Regions from separate parts of the Marinobacterium sp. xm-m-383 genome, predicted to be linked through region 1. Evidence: predicted binding sites of a transcription regulator. Region 1 holds the regulator's gene; the other holds the start of a gene.
What was found. Region 1 encodes LexA, which represses DNA repair genes until DNA is damaged. Its sites were predicted from a motif close to TACTGTNTANNTANACAGTA; they were not measured.

Region 2: a site for LexA is predicted at 3,326-3,345, ahead of ruvC (crossover junction endodeoxyribonuclease RuvC). Genes of this name have one in related genera too.

The regions. Positions count from the first base shown of each region.
Region 1 covers NZ_WBYT01000001.1:272,016-279,310, reverse strand. Annotated here, with positions in the region: gene dinG (ATP-dependent DNA helicase DinG) at 1-1,866, opposite strand, end outside; gene lexA (transcriptional repressor LexA) at 2,018-2,629, shown strand; gene XMM383_RS01345 (SulA-like leucine-rich domain-containing protein) at 2,641-3,045, shown strand; gene XMM383_RS01340 (thioesterase family protein) at 3,175-3,642, shown strand; gene XMM383_RS01335 (DUF6586 family protein) at 3,645-4,154, opposite strand; gene topA (type I DNA topoisomerase) at 4,154-6,793, opposite strand; gene XMM383_RS01325 (DUF1653 domain-containing protein) at 6,951-7,166, opposite strand; gene XMM383_RS01320 (hypothetical protein) at 7,166-7,295, opposite strand, start outside.
Region 2 covers NZ_WBYT01000001.1:691,587-698,881, reverse strand. Annotated here, with positions in the region: gene XMM383_RS03345 (GNAT family N-acetyltransferase) at 1-533, opposite strand, end outside; gene XMM383_RS03340 (HIT domain-containing protein) at 587-1,030, shown strand; gene aspS (aspartate--tRNA ligase) at 1,269-3,032, shown strand; gene ruvC (crossover junction endodeoxyribonuclease RuvC) at 3,374-3,892, shown strand; gene ruvA (Holliday junction branch migration protein RuvA) at 3,938-4,570, shown strand; gene ruvB (Holliday junction branch migration DNA helicase RuvB) at 4,572-5,585, shown strand; gene ybgC (tol-pal system-associated acyl-CoA thioesterase) at 5,592-6,008, shown strand; gene tolQ (protein TolQ) at 6,021-6,698, shown strand; gene tolR (protein TolR) at 6,708-7,124, shown strand; gene tolA (cell envelope integrity protein TolA) at 7,129-7,295, shown strand, end outside.

The DNA.
Region 1 (7,295 bases):
CTTGGTAATGATAACATCTTTTAGGTAGTGACCGGGTAGATCTACACCCTCTGCAAACGACGCCAAACCAAAAATAACACTGGGTTCGTCACGGTCGATTCTCGCTTTGTGCTCTATCAGCATCGCTTGCTTACTGAGTTCACCTTGAACCGTTAAACGCGACAGCAGTTTGGTATCCATTAACTCTTCGACTCGACGCATTTGGCGCCAAGAGGTAAACAGAACCAATACAGAGGTTAAATTGGGTAACTCTCGGTTAAGCCAATCAGCAACCTCTTCGGTATGAAGATCCGCTTTTGAAGGATCGAACTTCATTTTCGGGACATGCAAAACGGCCTTATTGGCGTAGTCAAAAGGACTAGGCATTCGCAGTGCTGGCGTATCCAAAGGGAGACCCAATTGAGTAAAGAGGGAATCAAACCGCCCAAGGGCCGTTAGCGTTGCTGAGGTTAAAACCGCACCGTAACACTGATCCCAGAGCAGATCTTGAAGATGGTTTTGAGCGGAGACAGGGGCACTGTGAAGCTCAATATCGCGACCCGCTTCAGATTCATGACGAACCAACCATCTTGCAACTTTATCCTCTTCATTTTCAATATCTTGCGAAAAACTTCTACACAGCCACATCATCTTCTGGACACGGCTAAACTGGGTACTTAGCGGTGGCAACCAGCGCTCCCCTACACCCTTATCGAGTGCAGACTCTTCATCTTCCATCGCCCCTTTAAGGGCATTAATAATCTTCTCTAACTGAGGATCAACCTGTGATAAAAACTGAGCCAATTCACGTGTCAGGCTAGCCAAACTGTCGGGTACCCTGCCTTGCGGGTAGCGCAACCTGCGCTCATCCACCGGGAGTGGCAAAAACTGTTCAGAGACTAGATCGTCCAGACGCTGCAAATGCCCCTGAACCACATTGAGACTGGATTGAATACGACTGATTGGATCTTGCAAAACCAATGCAGAATCCGCTTCATCCAACAGCCCTTTTAACTGACGCTCCAGGGTTTTGAAGGCCTTTTCACTCGCTTTAACTCGCATAGAGAGCGCGAAGTGGTTAGTCGCCTTATCACCCAGATGATGCGCCTCATCAAATATGTAGATTGATTCGGCCGGTTCAGGAAGAATCGCACCACCGCCTAACGCCAAGTCAGCCAGTACAAGATCGTGGTTGACCACCAAGAGATCGGTTGTCTCAATATCGGCCCTAGCACGATAAAACGGACAGGCGTTGAAATGCGCACAGCGACGATTAGTACACTGCATATGGTCTGAGGTAAGCGGCATCCAGGTCTCATCATCCAGGTTGCGCTCTAGCTCATCACGATCACCCTTCCAACGACCACTGGCAAACTCATCCAACAGGCCGCTGTACTCTTTGATCTGTTCAGGCCCCAAAACTTGGGCCAACTCATCTTCAAACAGGGCTGACTGTGAAAGATCCTGCTGATTACTAAGAAGAGACTCTAATCGGCTAACACAGAGGTAGCGCCGACGCCCTTTAGCAATTTCGTACTTAAATTCAATACCGGCGTGCTCAGCCAACTCAGGAAGATCTTTTAATAAAAGCTGCTCCTGAAGCGCAACGGTAGCGGTCGAAATGATCAGCGTTTTACCTTTAGCCTGCGCTATTGGAAGTGCGGCCAGCAGGTAAGCAATGGTTTTACCGGTGCCCGTTCCAGCCTCTACGGCGACCAGATGATTTTCACCCAGACGCTGACCCGCATCGTCCGACAAGATACCGCCCAACTGCCGTGCGACCGCTGCAATCATATGCTTTTGTGCATAACGAGCCTTTAAATCGCGAGCATTTAGGAATGCGCGATAAGCTGTCTGTATGGTGGTTTGGGTCTCTTTGTTAAGCACATCGCCTCCGAATTAGTTGGCCATCATACAAAAATACTGGATATACAAACAGAAAAAACTTGACGACATTTAAAATACTGTATAAAAATACAAATACTGAATAAACAGACAGTCATTTAAATTCCAATCAGTACTGTCATAGGGGGCGTTTATGAAGCTTACAAATCGTCAAGAAGAGGTGCTGGATTGCATCCGTCGCCATATTGATGAAACAGGATTTCCACCTACACGCGTCGATATCGCACGTGATCTAGGGTTCAAATCTGCCAATGCAGCAGAGGAGCACCTAAAGGCCTTAGCACGTAAAGGGGCCATTGAGATGATTCCTGGCACCTCTCGCGGTATCCGTATCGTCGGTGAAGAGGAGGAGCAAGAGGGCCTTGCGATCATCGGTCAAGTTGCCGCAGGTGAACCCATCCTCGCTGAACAACACATCGATGATTACTGCACCATCAGTTCAGACTTCTTTCGCCCAAGAGCAGACTACCTACTCCGTGTACGCGGCATGAGTATGAAAGACATCGGCATTATGGATGGTGATCTCTTAGCAGTTCACCAAACACGTGAAGCACGTGAGGGTCAGATAGTCGTTGCTCGTGTCGGTGAAGATGTCACAGTAAAACGCTTCCATCGCGATGGTCACATGGTTTATCTAATTGCAGAGAACGAAGAGTTCGACCCGATTAAAGTTGATCTTCGTGAAGAGCAGTTAACCATCGAAGGCTTGGGTGTTGGTGTAATTCGTCAACAGAATGACTTTTAAAGGTGATGACCATGCTTGCGTACAATCAATTTGCACAGAATGATGCGGGTCTTAAACCACTGGTTTTGACTGAGCTGGTTCAGCACACCTCAGAGGTAAATCTGAACACCATGCTTCTGCCGATGCTTGCCGCATTAAGTCAAAAAGAGAGCTGGCTGGTTATGTTAGAGCCGCCAAAATCTTTGACTAAGCAGGTGCTGGCGGATGCAGGTGTCGACCTCAAAAAAGTGTGGATACTTCGTCGTGATAAGCGCCATGGTTTAGACAAACTTGCTCAGCGCGCACTGCAAGCGGGAACCTGTCACACACTGATCTGCTGGCACAATGACCCTGCCGATGACGCGTTAGTCAGCCAACTGAAACGCACTCAGATCTGTAGCGACACTGAGTGTCTATTGCTACGTAAAAAAATTTAGCCTCCCCCTTTGCTGCGTTGTAGCAAAGACCCCCATAGCCGCTCTTTGAGCGGCTTTTTTATTTAGCTTGAATCAGACCCTGAACCATCATAGGCTCAATAGAGGAGTACCACTTACAAGGAGAATAGTGTGGGATCGCACAAGCCAAATCAGCAGCCGTATCAGTTAACCGACTTCCCTATCCAAACATTTGATAAGATCCGTTATGCCGATACCGATCGTCAGGGCCACGTGAACAATGCCGCATTCAGTACCTACCTAGAGACAGGCCGTGTCGAATTTCTCTACGATCCAAAAGACCCACTGGCCAATGACAATTGCGAATTTGTCATTGCCAGTCTGCATTTGAACTTTCTAGGTGAGATCACCTGGCCAGGACGTCTGGATATTGGCACCGGTGTAACTCGGGTGGGTACCAGCTCATTTGGGCTCTACCAGGTGCTGTTCCAAGATGACGTCTGTGTCGCGACGGCAGAGACGACCATTGTTCAGATGGATGTGAGCAGTCGCAAATCAGCCCCACTTGCGGATGCGACAAGACACTATCTGAATGATCATCTCTTTGTGAAGGGTGTTGAAACAAAAGGAATGAACTGAGTTTACCACTCTTGCGCGTTAGAGCGATGTCTTAGGATCATCGCTCGCAACTGCTCAAACCATCCCTGCAACTGAGTCTCCAGTTGCTCCTCAAGGCTTTGTTCTTTGGCCAAATCTATAATTGCTATGTCAGATTGGCTAGCGCTCTCTTGCAAGGGAGGTAGGGGTTTATGAATAGCTTTGATGGCACTGATCAACTTAGACAACCAACTTCCGGAATCCTGACAGAGCAGCTCCATCTCATCCAACTCACTGGAATGGACTCCCTGTTGCTGAAAAGCTTTGCTTAATTCAAAGGGTGTTGCCTGGGTCAGCAGGACACGCTCACGTTCAGCCAACTCATTAAGATAGGCTTTAAAGGCGCTGTCTAAATGAAACAGCGCAGCCTCTTGCAGGCCACGAAGCTTCATACGATTGGTCGATTCACCGGTCAACTCAGTGTTGATACCCACCAGCGCGTATTGTGCAAACGCGAGTGTCTGATTCACACGCTGGGAGTATAGGTCAGCCATTAACGCTTCTTAGCTTTGGCTGCTTCAATTTGCCACATACCATTGGTGAAGTAAGCTCTCCAACCAGTCGCCTTACCGTCAACTTCCGTCATAAGGTACTGCTCTTTGGTTTTGCGGCTGTAACGTATTTGAGCGGGGTTACCCTGCTCATCTTGCTGAGGTCCTTCCATTAAGAAGTGATATTTAGGGTCAATCGCATTTTTATGTGGAATCAACTCTTTGACCAGAGGTGCACGGGTCTCACGATTACGTGGGAATTGGCTTGCTGCCAGGAATAGACCACTGGCTCCATCACGCAGGATGTAGGTATCGTCAACCTTCTGACACTTAAGCTCCGGCATCGGAACTGGATCCATCTTAGGCGGAGCCACTTCACCATTCTTGAGCAGCTTACGTGTGTTTTTACACTCTGAGTTGGTACAACCAAAGAACTTACCGAAACGGCCCGTTTTAAGGTGCATCTCAGCGCTACACTTATCACACTCGACTACAGGGCCTTCATAGCCCTTGATACGGTAGTTACCCTCTTCGACCTCAAAGCCGTCACAATCTGGGTTGTTACCACAGATGTGTAACTTGCGCTTCTCATCGATCAAGTAGGAGTCCATAGAGGAGCCACATTTACCACAACGGTGCTTCTCTAGAAGCAGACGTGACTCTGCCTCATCGTCTGCATCCACTGCGACAACCTCATCACCAGGAATCAGGTTGATGGTCGTTTTACAACGCTCTTTAGGTGGCAAAGCATAACCAGAGCAACCCAAGAAGACGCCCGTCGTTGCCGTACGAATCATCATTGGGCGCTGACATGCTGGACAGCTGATATCGGTCTCGGTTGGATCATTGGCACGCATGCCACCATCCGCTGATTGAGCCGCTTCCAGTTCGCCTTCGAACTGTGTGTAGAAGTTGTTAAGAAGATCCTTCCAGTTGATGTCACCATCTGCCACATCATCCAGCTTCTCTTCCATACGCGCGGTAAAGCTGAAGTCCATAAGGTCTGGGAAACTTTCAGCCAGACGATCCGTAACGATATCGCCCATTTTTTGTGCATAGAAGCGACGGTTTTGAACTTCGACGTAACCACGATCTTGAATTGTCGAGATAATCGCTGCGTAGGTGGATGGACGACCAATACCGCGCTTCTCAAGCTCTTTAACCAAACTCGCTTCTGTGTAGCGCGGTGCCGGTTTCGTAAAGTGCTGGCTAGGGTCCAAGGCTTTAAGTGTTAGTGATTCACCCACCTGCATGTCAGGTAGGATCTGATCTTCATCCGATTTACCGCGGAAGTTCATCACACGGGTGTAACCGTCGAACTGCAAGACACGACCTTTAGTGGTCAGCTCATAGGCACCCGCTTTCACTGTGACACGGGTACTTAGGTAACGAGCGGGTGTCATTTGACAGGCTAGGAATTGGTTACGAATCAGGTCGTACAGACGAACAGCGTCGGCATCGACACCATTCAATGTGTCAGAGGTAACATTGACATCCGATGGACGGATCGCCTCGTGCGCCTCTTGTGCGCCCTCTTTAGAGCTGTAGCGAATCGGCTGAGGTGGCAAGTATTCACCACCAAACTGAGAACCAATAAACTCTCGTGCCGCTTCAACCGCCTCGTTACTTAAGTTAGTCGAGTCGGTACGCATGTAGGTAATGTAACCCGCTTCATAGAGACGCTGAGCGAGCATCATGGTCTTCTTAACACCGAAACCTAAACGGGTGCTGGCGGCCTGCTGCAAGGTAGAGGTAATAAAGGGTGCAGAGGGCTTGCTGCTGGTTGGACGATCTTCACGATTAACGACCTCATAAGAGGCACTTTGCAGCGCTTTGACAGCAGCCATCGCCTGATCTTCATTGGTCGGTTTAAATGCCGCACCGGCCTGTTTAACGACCTCTAGACGAACCGCTTTATCACCTTGAGTCTGCGCATCCGCATGCAATTCCCAATACTCATCAGGAATAAAGGCACGAATTTCACGTTCACGTTCAACGACCAGGCGTACCGCAACGGATTGAACACGACCCGCCGACAGACCACGAGCGACCTTCTCCCAAAGAAGTGGAGAGACCATATAACCAACAACGCGATCAAGAAAACGGCGCGCTTGCTGCGCATTAACGCGGTTTAGGTCTAGATCGCTCGGTTTTTCGAACGCTTCATTGATCGCTTTCTTGGTAATCTCGTTAAAGACAACACGACGGTAGCGTGAATCGTCACCGCCAATCGCTTCGCGAAGGTGCCATGCAATGGCCTCCCCTTCACGGTCCAAATCGGTTGCGAGATAGATCTGATCAGCGCTCTTAGCTAGTTTGCGCAGTTCATCAACGACCTTCTCTTTACCGGGAAGGATCTCATAATGAGCTGCCCAATCCTTGTTGGGATCAATCCCCATACGGGCAATAAGCTGCTCTTTCTGTTTGCGCTTTTTATGCTCAACCTTCTGCTCTGGCGAGAGTTTGCGTGTCAAAGCAGCCTGTTTAGCGCGCTCTTTAGGATCAGACTTCTGGGCACTACCACTGGTCGGCAGATCACGGATGTGACCAACACTGGACTTAACCACGTACTGGTTACCAAGATACTTATTGATCGTCTTGGCCTTGGCTGGTGACTCCACAATTACCAGGGTTTTACCCATTTTTATCTACCTATTCAAAACTGTGTCTTTTTTTACAAATACGTGGAAACTGACTTCAGCGTCAAGTGAGCATTGCAAAAAATTTATCGGCGCAACAATACAGCGCTAAAAAATAAATGCAAATAAACGCCTTAATAATAAGTGCTAAGAGAGCTGTTTAGATCAGTGAAAATCGATCAACCTCTTCCCCAGACTCTAAACGCACTTTTTCAACAAACATCTCATAGGGACGCACCCAGAGATCGAAGTTGCCATAGAGTGTTCGATAGACCACCATCAACTCTTCTGTCTCTGAGTGTCTGGCGGTTCCAATCACTTCGTAGTCATTGCCTTTATAGTGTCTGTAAATCCCTGGGGTTAACTCGCCGCTCATTAAATCATCTCCGTTAACAGTTGATTGGCCTTTTCACCTAGCTCATCCAGTGCGCCAGCCCGCTCGGGTTCGCGCCAATAGAGCGTCAGGTGAATGGCGGTTGATTCAACCGCAACGACCTCTTCAGGC
Region 2 (7,295 bases), 420 kb from region 1:
TTAAAGTCACGATAATCTCTATTAAACCACTGATACTGCAGTCCGCTTCTGATTAACAAATCCCTAGGCAGAGCGCTTTTTATCGATGAGTCGTTTGGAAAGAGAAGGTGCCAGCTCTCTAATTTGTACTCGCTAGCAAAGGTTTTAATCGCTTGGGATATTCTCTGTAGAGACTCTTCAGCTTTCAGTTTACCTACCCATCTCGGGCCGGTTGATGGCGTAAAAGGGACTGCGCTTAGAAGCTTTGGATAGTAGTTTAAGCCGGATTGATGGAAAGCGTTTGCCCAACTCTGATCAAAAACATACTCACCCCAAGAGTGGTATTTAATATAGAGAGGGAGATAGATAATCGTCTCACCCTCCTCAATTAATTCTAAGTGACAGGGTTGCCAACCCTGTTCCGTCGAAACAGACCCTGAATGTTCCATCGCGGCCAAGAATTCATGACGCAGAAAGGGATAGTCGGAATCCTTAAGTTCATTCCAACGATGCTTATCAATACTATTAATGGATTGATGAGTCCTAATTTCCATCTGCTTGGTCTATATTTAAGAAAAGGTTAGGTCGTTACGAGGAGTATATAGAAATGGATGAACTAGAACTCGAATTTCAGTTAGATGCTCAACTTGCTGCGGATACGATTAAGTTGGGTGATTTCCCGCTCTCTTCGGTTTTGCTGATGAATGATAGCCAATATCCTTGGCTGATTCTTGTACCTCGTCGTGCGGGTATGACAGAGATCTACCATCTCAGTGCAGAGGATCAACAGCAGATGCTGCTGGAGACCAGTGCACTGGCTCAAGCGTTATCCGATATCTTCGCGGCCAAAAAGATGAATGTTGCGAATCTAGGTAACATGGTTTCCCAATTGCATATACATGTTATCGCCCGGTTAGAGAGTGATCCTGCTTGGCCAGGACCAGTCTGGGGGAAAGTGCCAGCACAGCCTTACAGCTCAGATGAGCTAGCCTCTGTCAAAGAGCGTTTGGATGCCTTGTTAACCGGTGAAGTTGAGTTTAGAGCGGTATAATCAGCGTTTGACAGGTTGAAAACCAGTTACCGCTCTTCGTAGATAGTTTGACGTCCCAAAGGTGACAGGCCTTAAGCCTGTCACCCGCTCTAGAATCCACAAGATACTCTTTGAAATACCAAAAATTGCCCTGTAATAGCCTGTTAATTCAGGTATAATTCTCGCCTTTCGGCCATAGGCCTAACCATTTTAGTTAATACTCGTTTCAGCGGGTTTTAGTAGATAGGACAGCAGAGTTATGCGCAGCCACTATTGCGGCGATCTTCGTGAAGAACATATTGGACAAGAAATTACCCTGGCAGGTTGGGTGCACCGTCGTCGTGACCACGGTGGCGTAATCTTCCTAGATCTTCGTGATCGTGAGGGTTTGACACAGGTTGTGTTTGATCCAGATCGCGAAGAGAGTTTCGCGTTGGCGGATAGCTGCCGTAACGAGTTCGTAGTTGAGGTTAAAGGCCTTGTTCGTGCTCGGCCAGAGGGTACTACCAACCCGGATATGCCAACGGGTGCTATCGAGGTGCTGGGTAAAGAGCTGATCATCCTGAACAAGGCTGAAACTCCTCCTTTTCAGTTGGATGAGCACCAGCAAGTGGGTGAAGATGTTCGTCTTCGTCACCGCTACGTCGATCTCCGCCGTCCAGAGATTCAAGAGAAGCTTCGTTTCCGCTCTAAAGTGACTCACCAGGTTCGTGCTTACCTTGAAGATCAAGGTTTCCTAGATATCGAAACGCCGATCCTGACTCGTGCCACCCCAGAGGGTGCTCGTGACTACCTAGTTCCAAGCCGTACTCATGAAGGTAGCTTCTTTGCACTGCCTCAGTCACCACAGCTATTTAAACAGCTCCTTATGGTCTCTGGCTTTGATCGCTACTACCAAATTGCTAAGTGTTTCCGTGACGAAGATTTGCGTGCGGATCGTCAGCCAGAGTTCACTCAGATCGATATCGAGACCTCGTTCCTTGATGAACACGAGGTGATGGCAATCACTGAAAACATGATCCGTGGGCTGTTCAAAGATCAATTGAACATCGATCTAGGCGAGTTCCCGCACATGCCATACTCTGAGGCGATGCAGCGTTTTGGTTCTGATAAGCCAGATCTGCGCATTCCTATGGAGCTGGTTGATGTTGCAGATCTGGTCGCAAGTGTCGACTTTAAAGTGTTTGCTGGCCCAGCAACGGATCCAAAAGGTCGCGTCGCGGCTCTTAAAGTACCGGGCGGTTCTGAGCTGACTCGTAAGCAGATTGATGAGTACACTAAGTATGTATCAATCTACGGTGCGAAAGGTTTGGCGTGGATCAAAGTGAATGATCTAGCGGCTGGCGCTGAAGGCCTTCAGTCTCCAATCGTTAAGTTCTTGGGTGCAGAGATTGCGCTGCAGATTATGGAGCGCCTTGAAGCGAAAGATGGTGATCTTGTCTTCTTCGGTGCGGATAAAGCCAACATCGTTAACGAAGCCTTGGGTGCGCTGCGTATCAAAGTGGGTGAAGACCTTAACATGCTTGAGCGTGAGTGGGCGCCACTATGGGTTGTCGACTTCCCAATGTTCGAAGAGAACTCCGATGGCAGCATGACAGCGCTTCACCACCCATTCACAGCACCGAGCTGTTCACCAGAAGAGTTGATTGCTCAGCCTGAAGGTCAGCTGTCACGTGCCTACGACATGGTTCTTAACGGTTGTGAGCTTGGTGGTGGTTCGGTTCGTATCCACGATCAAGAGATGCAGAAAGCGGTCTTCAAAGTACTGGGTATCAGTGATGAAGAGGCGGACGAGAAGTTTGGATTCCTATTGAACGCGCTTAAGTTTGGTGCGCCACCACACGCGGGTCTGGCATTTGGTCTTGACCGTCTGATTATGCTGATGACGGGTTCTACTTCGATTCGTGAAGTGATCGCCTTCCCTAAAACTCAGTCAGCGGCTTGTCCAATGACTGAAGCACCGGGTGAAGTGAGCGCGGCTCAACTGCGTGACCTAAACATCAAGTTGCGTAAAACACCTTAATCGAGTGTTTGATTAAAAAAAACCGGCAGTAAGCCGGTTTTTTTGTGTCTCTGGAAAATGCTGAAAGACTTACAACTCGCAGATGCGAGTTGATCGCGGTTTTTCGCTGCGCTCAAATTCGCTCCTACAGTCGAGCTACGCAGAGAGATCGTTGCAAAGTCCTACTATAGGAGCGTATTGGCGCCCCGCGCCAAACCGCGATCGATTGGACTTGCTAATCGAATTTAATGCTCCGGTGACTGGCTTTAGCCTGTCAACCGCTGTCTGTTTAAGGTATTGGTCTCAATCACAACTACTGTTAGTATATACAGCATTAAAACAATCTCTACGACAGGCGACCGATGCTGATATTGGGAATCGACCCAGGTTCAAGAATTACCGGATACGGCATCATCAATGCTCAGGGTAATAAGGCTGAGTACGTTGCCAGTGGTTGTATCAAAATCGCAGATGCGACCCTTCCTGATAAGTTAAACCAAGTCTTTAGCGGTGTCTCTGAACTGATTGAGCGCTACCAGCCTCAAGAGTGTGCGATAGAGCAGGTCTTTATGTCTCGTAACGCTGACTCTGCGCTTAAGCTCGGGCAGGCTAGAGGGGCAGCTATCGTAGCGGCCGTCAATCGAGGCGTAGAGGTTCATGAATATGCGGCACGCCTGGTGAAGCAGGCAGTAGCTGGAACTGGCGCTGCGGATAAGGGGCAGGTCCAGATGATGGTGCAACGTATTTTGTCACTTCCGGGGTTGCCACAGATCGATGCGGCTGATGGGTTGGCCATCGCACTTTGTCATGCCTATACCCGTCAAGGCTTAATAGCGACAGCGGGAACTCGTCGTTCAGTAAAAGGGCGATGGAGATTGTAGATGCTTTCGAATAATATCAATGCGTTACTTTATTGAGGTCAGATTGTGATAGGTCGTTTAACAGGTGAATTGGTAGAGAAGTCACCTCCAGAGTTGCTGATAGATGTTTCCGGTGTCGGTTATGAACTGGAAGCGTCCATGAATACCTTCTACAAATTGCCGGATGTCGGCACCTTTGTAACGCTGTATACACACTTCGTTGTGCGTGAAGATGCACAGCTTCTTTATGGATTTGCCGACAAAAACGAACGCACTCTGTTTCGAACCCTGATCAAGGTGAATGGGGTGGGGCCTAAGTTGGCGTTGACCATTCTTTCGGGTATCTCCGTCCAAGAGTTCATTCGAACGGTTCAGCATGAGGACAGTACAGCCCTGGTACGTCTGCCGGGTGTCGGTAAAAAAACCGCTGAGCGTTTAATCATCGAGATGAAGGATAAGCTGGATCGACTTGAGCTACCGACCCGTGTTGAAGCGGAACTGAGTGATTTTGCAATGCCCATCGTGGATGCGAAGCCTACCGTCGATTACAGAGCAGATGCAGAGACGGCACTGGTCGCATTGGGTTATAAACCGCTGCAAGCAACTAAGGCGATTGAAAAAGCGGTCACCGAATTGGGTGAGACGGCCGATACAGAATCGTTGATTCGTCAGGCACTTAAGATGATGGTGGCAAGCTAAGATGCAGATTGAACCTGATCGTTTTATATCGCCGGTTAAGACACCCAATGAAGAGGTGCATGATCGCGCGGTTCGCCCTAAGACACTTCAAGACTATGAAGGTCAGCCGCAAGTTCGAGAGCAGATGGAGATCTTCATCCATGCCGCTCGCAAGCGTAATGAAGCACTGGATCATACTCTGATCTTTGGCCCGCCAGGATTGGGTAAAACCACACTGGCCAATATTATTGCCAATGAGATGGGCAGTGAAATTAAAACCACCTCTGGCCCTGTTTTAGAGAAAGCGGGTGATATTGCAGCTCTTCTGACCAATCTTGAGCCGGGAGATGTGCTCTTCATAGACGAGATTCATCGACTCAGTGCCAGTGTCGAAGAGGTACTCTATCCCGCGATGGAGGACTACCAGCTCGATATCATGATCGGTGAAGGCCCAGCTGCACGATCGATCAAACTGGAACTGCCCCCCTTTACGTTAGTCGGTGCTACGACACGTGCCGGCTTATTGACGTCACCACTGCGTGATCGTTTCGGTATTGTGCAGCGGTTAGAGTTCTATTCGATTGCCGATCTGACCAATATTGTCATGCGAACGGCACGTTTAAGTGGTTCTGAAATCGATGAGGGTGGTGCGCACGAGATTGCACGTCGTTCTCGCGGTACTCCTCGTATTGCCAACCGGCTCCTGCGCCGTGCACGTGACTTCTCTGAAGTGAAAGGGGATGGGCGTATCACCGAAGAGATGGCTGATCTGGCATTGAATATGCTCAATGTCGATCAACATGGTTTTGATCACATGGACCGTCGAATGCTGCTCGCCATGCTAGAAAAGTTTGGTGGTGGTCCTGTTGGTGTGGACAGTCTTGCGGCAGCCATTAGCGAAGAGCGTGACACCATCGAAGACGTTCTCGAGCCCTATTTGATTCAGCAAGGTTTTGTCATGCGCACGCCAAGAGGGCGGGTGCTAACCGACCATGCTTACCGATACTTTGGTGTCGATAAGCCTGAAGGAAACTAGTTTATTATGGCGTTTCAGTGGCCTGTCAGAGTCTACATAGAAGATACCGATTTTGGCGGTATTGTTTACTACGTTAATTATCTAAAATTTATGGAGCGTGCTCGGACGGAGTTGTTGCGTTCGGCGGGTTGGTCGCAGCAGGAACTGTCACAGCAAAATTTAATTTTTGTGGTAGGTTCAGTCGAAGCGCAGTATTTAGCGCCGGCTAAGCTTGATGATTCGTTAATTGTCAGAACGACCGTCAAAAAACCGCAAGGTGCACGCGTTAAATTTCTGCAAGCTGTTGTTAAGGAGGGGTCTGATAGAGTCCTCTGCCAAGCAGAAGTTGAAGTGATATCCGTCACTGGAGCCATGCGTCCGAAACGCTGGCCAAAAGAGTTAATTACATCAATCACCCAAGCGCATCCGGAAGCTTGGGATTAACAGGAGTTGAGTGTGGAAGATCAGCTGTCGATTTGGAGCCTCGTATTTGGTGCGAGTTTCGTCGTCCAGTTAGTTATGTTGTCGCTATTGGCGGCTTCGTTTTTATCTTGGGTTGTTATCTTTCAACGTCGCCGCGTCATTAGCGGTGCACAAAAAGCGTTTAAAGCATTTGAAGAGCGTTTTTGGTCGGGTGCCGATTTAGGTCAGCTTTACCGAGAAGCCAATGCTGAACCTAATTCAGAGAGCGGAGCTGAAAATATTTTCCGTGCCGGACTCAAAGAGTTTACACGCCTGACACAGCAGTCAAATGCTGATCCGGATATGGTGATGAACGGTGTACAGCGAGCCATGCGTGTCGCAATGGCTCGTGAAGAGGAGAAGCTCGAAGCGCACCTTCCTTTCCTTGCAACGGTGGGTTCTACCAGCCCCTATGTCGGTCTGTTTGGAACTGTGTGGGGTATCATGAATGCGTTTCGTGGTCTGGCTAACGTTCAGCAAGCGACGCTTGCCTCGGTTGCTCCAGGTATTTCAGAGGCCTTGGTCGCGACGGCTATAGGTCTGTTTGCGGCGATTCCTGCAGTGGTGGCCTACAACCGTTACTCAGCATCGGTGGATTCTTTGTTGAACAGTTACGAAACCTTTGCCGATGAGTTCTCTAGTATTCTCTACCGTCGCGTTCATGCTCGTTAAGGGTAAAAGATGATTAGGCGTCAGCGCGCAAAGCGCAAATTGAATGCAGAGATTAACGTCGTTCCCTATATCGATGTGACCTTGGTTCTGCTGATTATCTTTATGGTGACAGCCCCAATGTTGACTCAAGGCGTTGATGTGGAACTTCCGAAAGCCTCCTCTGAGCCTGTAGAGACTCAAGATGAAGAGCCTTTGATCGTGACGGTCGATGCAGAAGGGCTCTACTACATCAATTTGGGTGAAGATGAGACGGTTCCGAAAAGCGCCGAACAGATAGCGGGTCAGATCAGGCAGATACTCTCGGTTAACCCAGGAAAAATGATGTTGGTTCGAGGTGATCGCCAAGCGAGCTATGATCAGGTGGTTCAGTTAATGGTGCTATTACAGGGTGCTGGAGCTGAACGAGTCGGTTTGGTGACGGAGTAGATCTTTGTTCGATCGTAGTTATCTTCTGCCAACCCTTTTTGCTGCACTGGTTCATGCACTGGTGTTGGTGGTTATTTCAGGGGTTTGGATCGGTCAAGAGGTGGATCGTAAAGCGCAGCCGCGACATATCGAGGCTCGAATGGTCGATCTTTCGGCTCTGGCTGAAAAGAA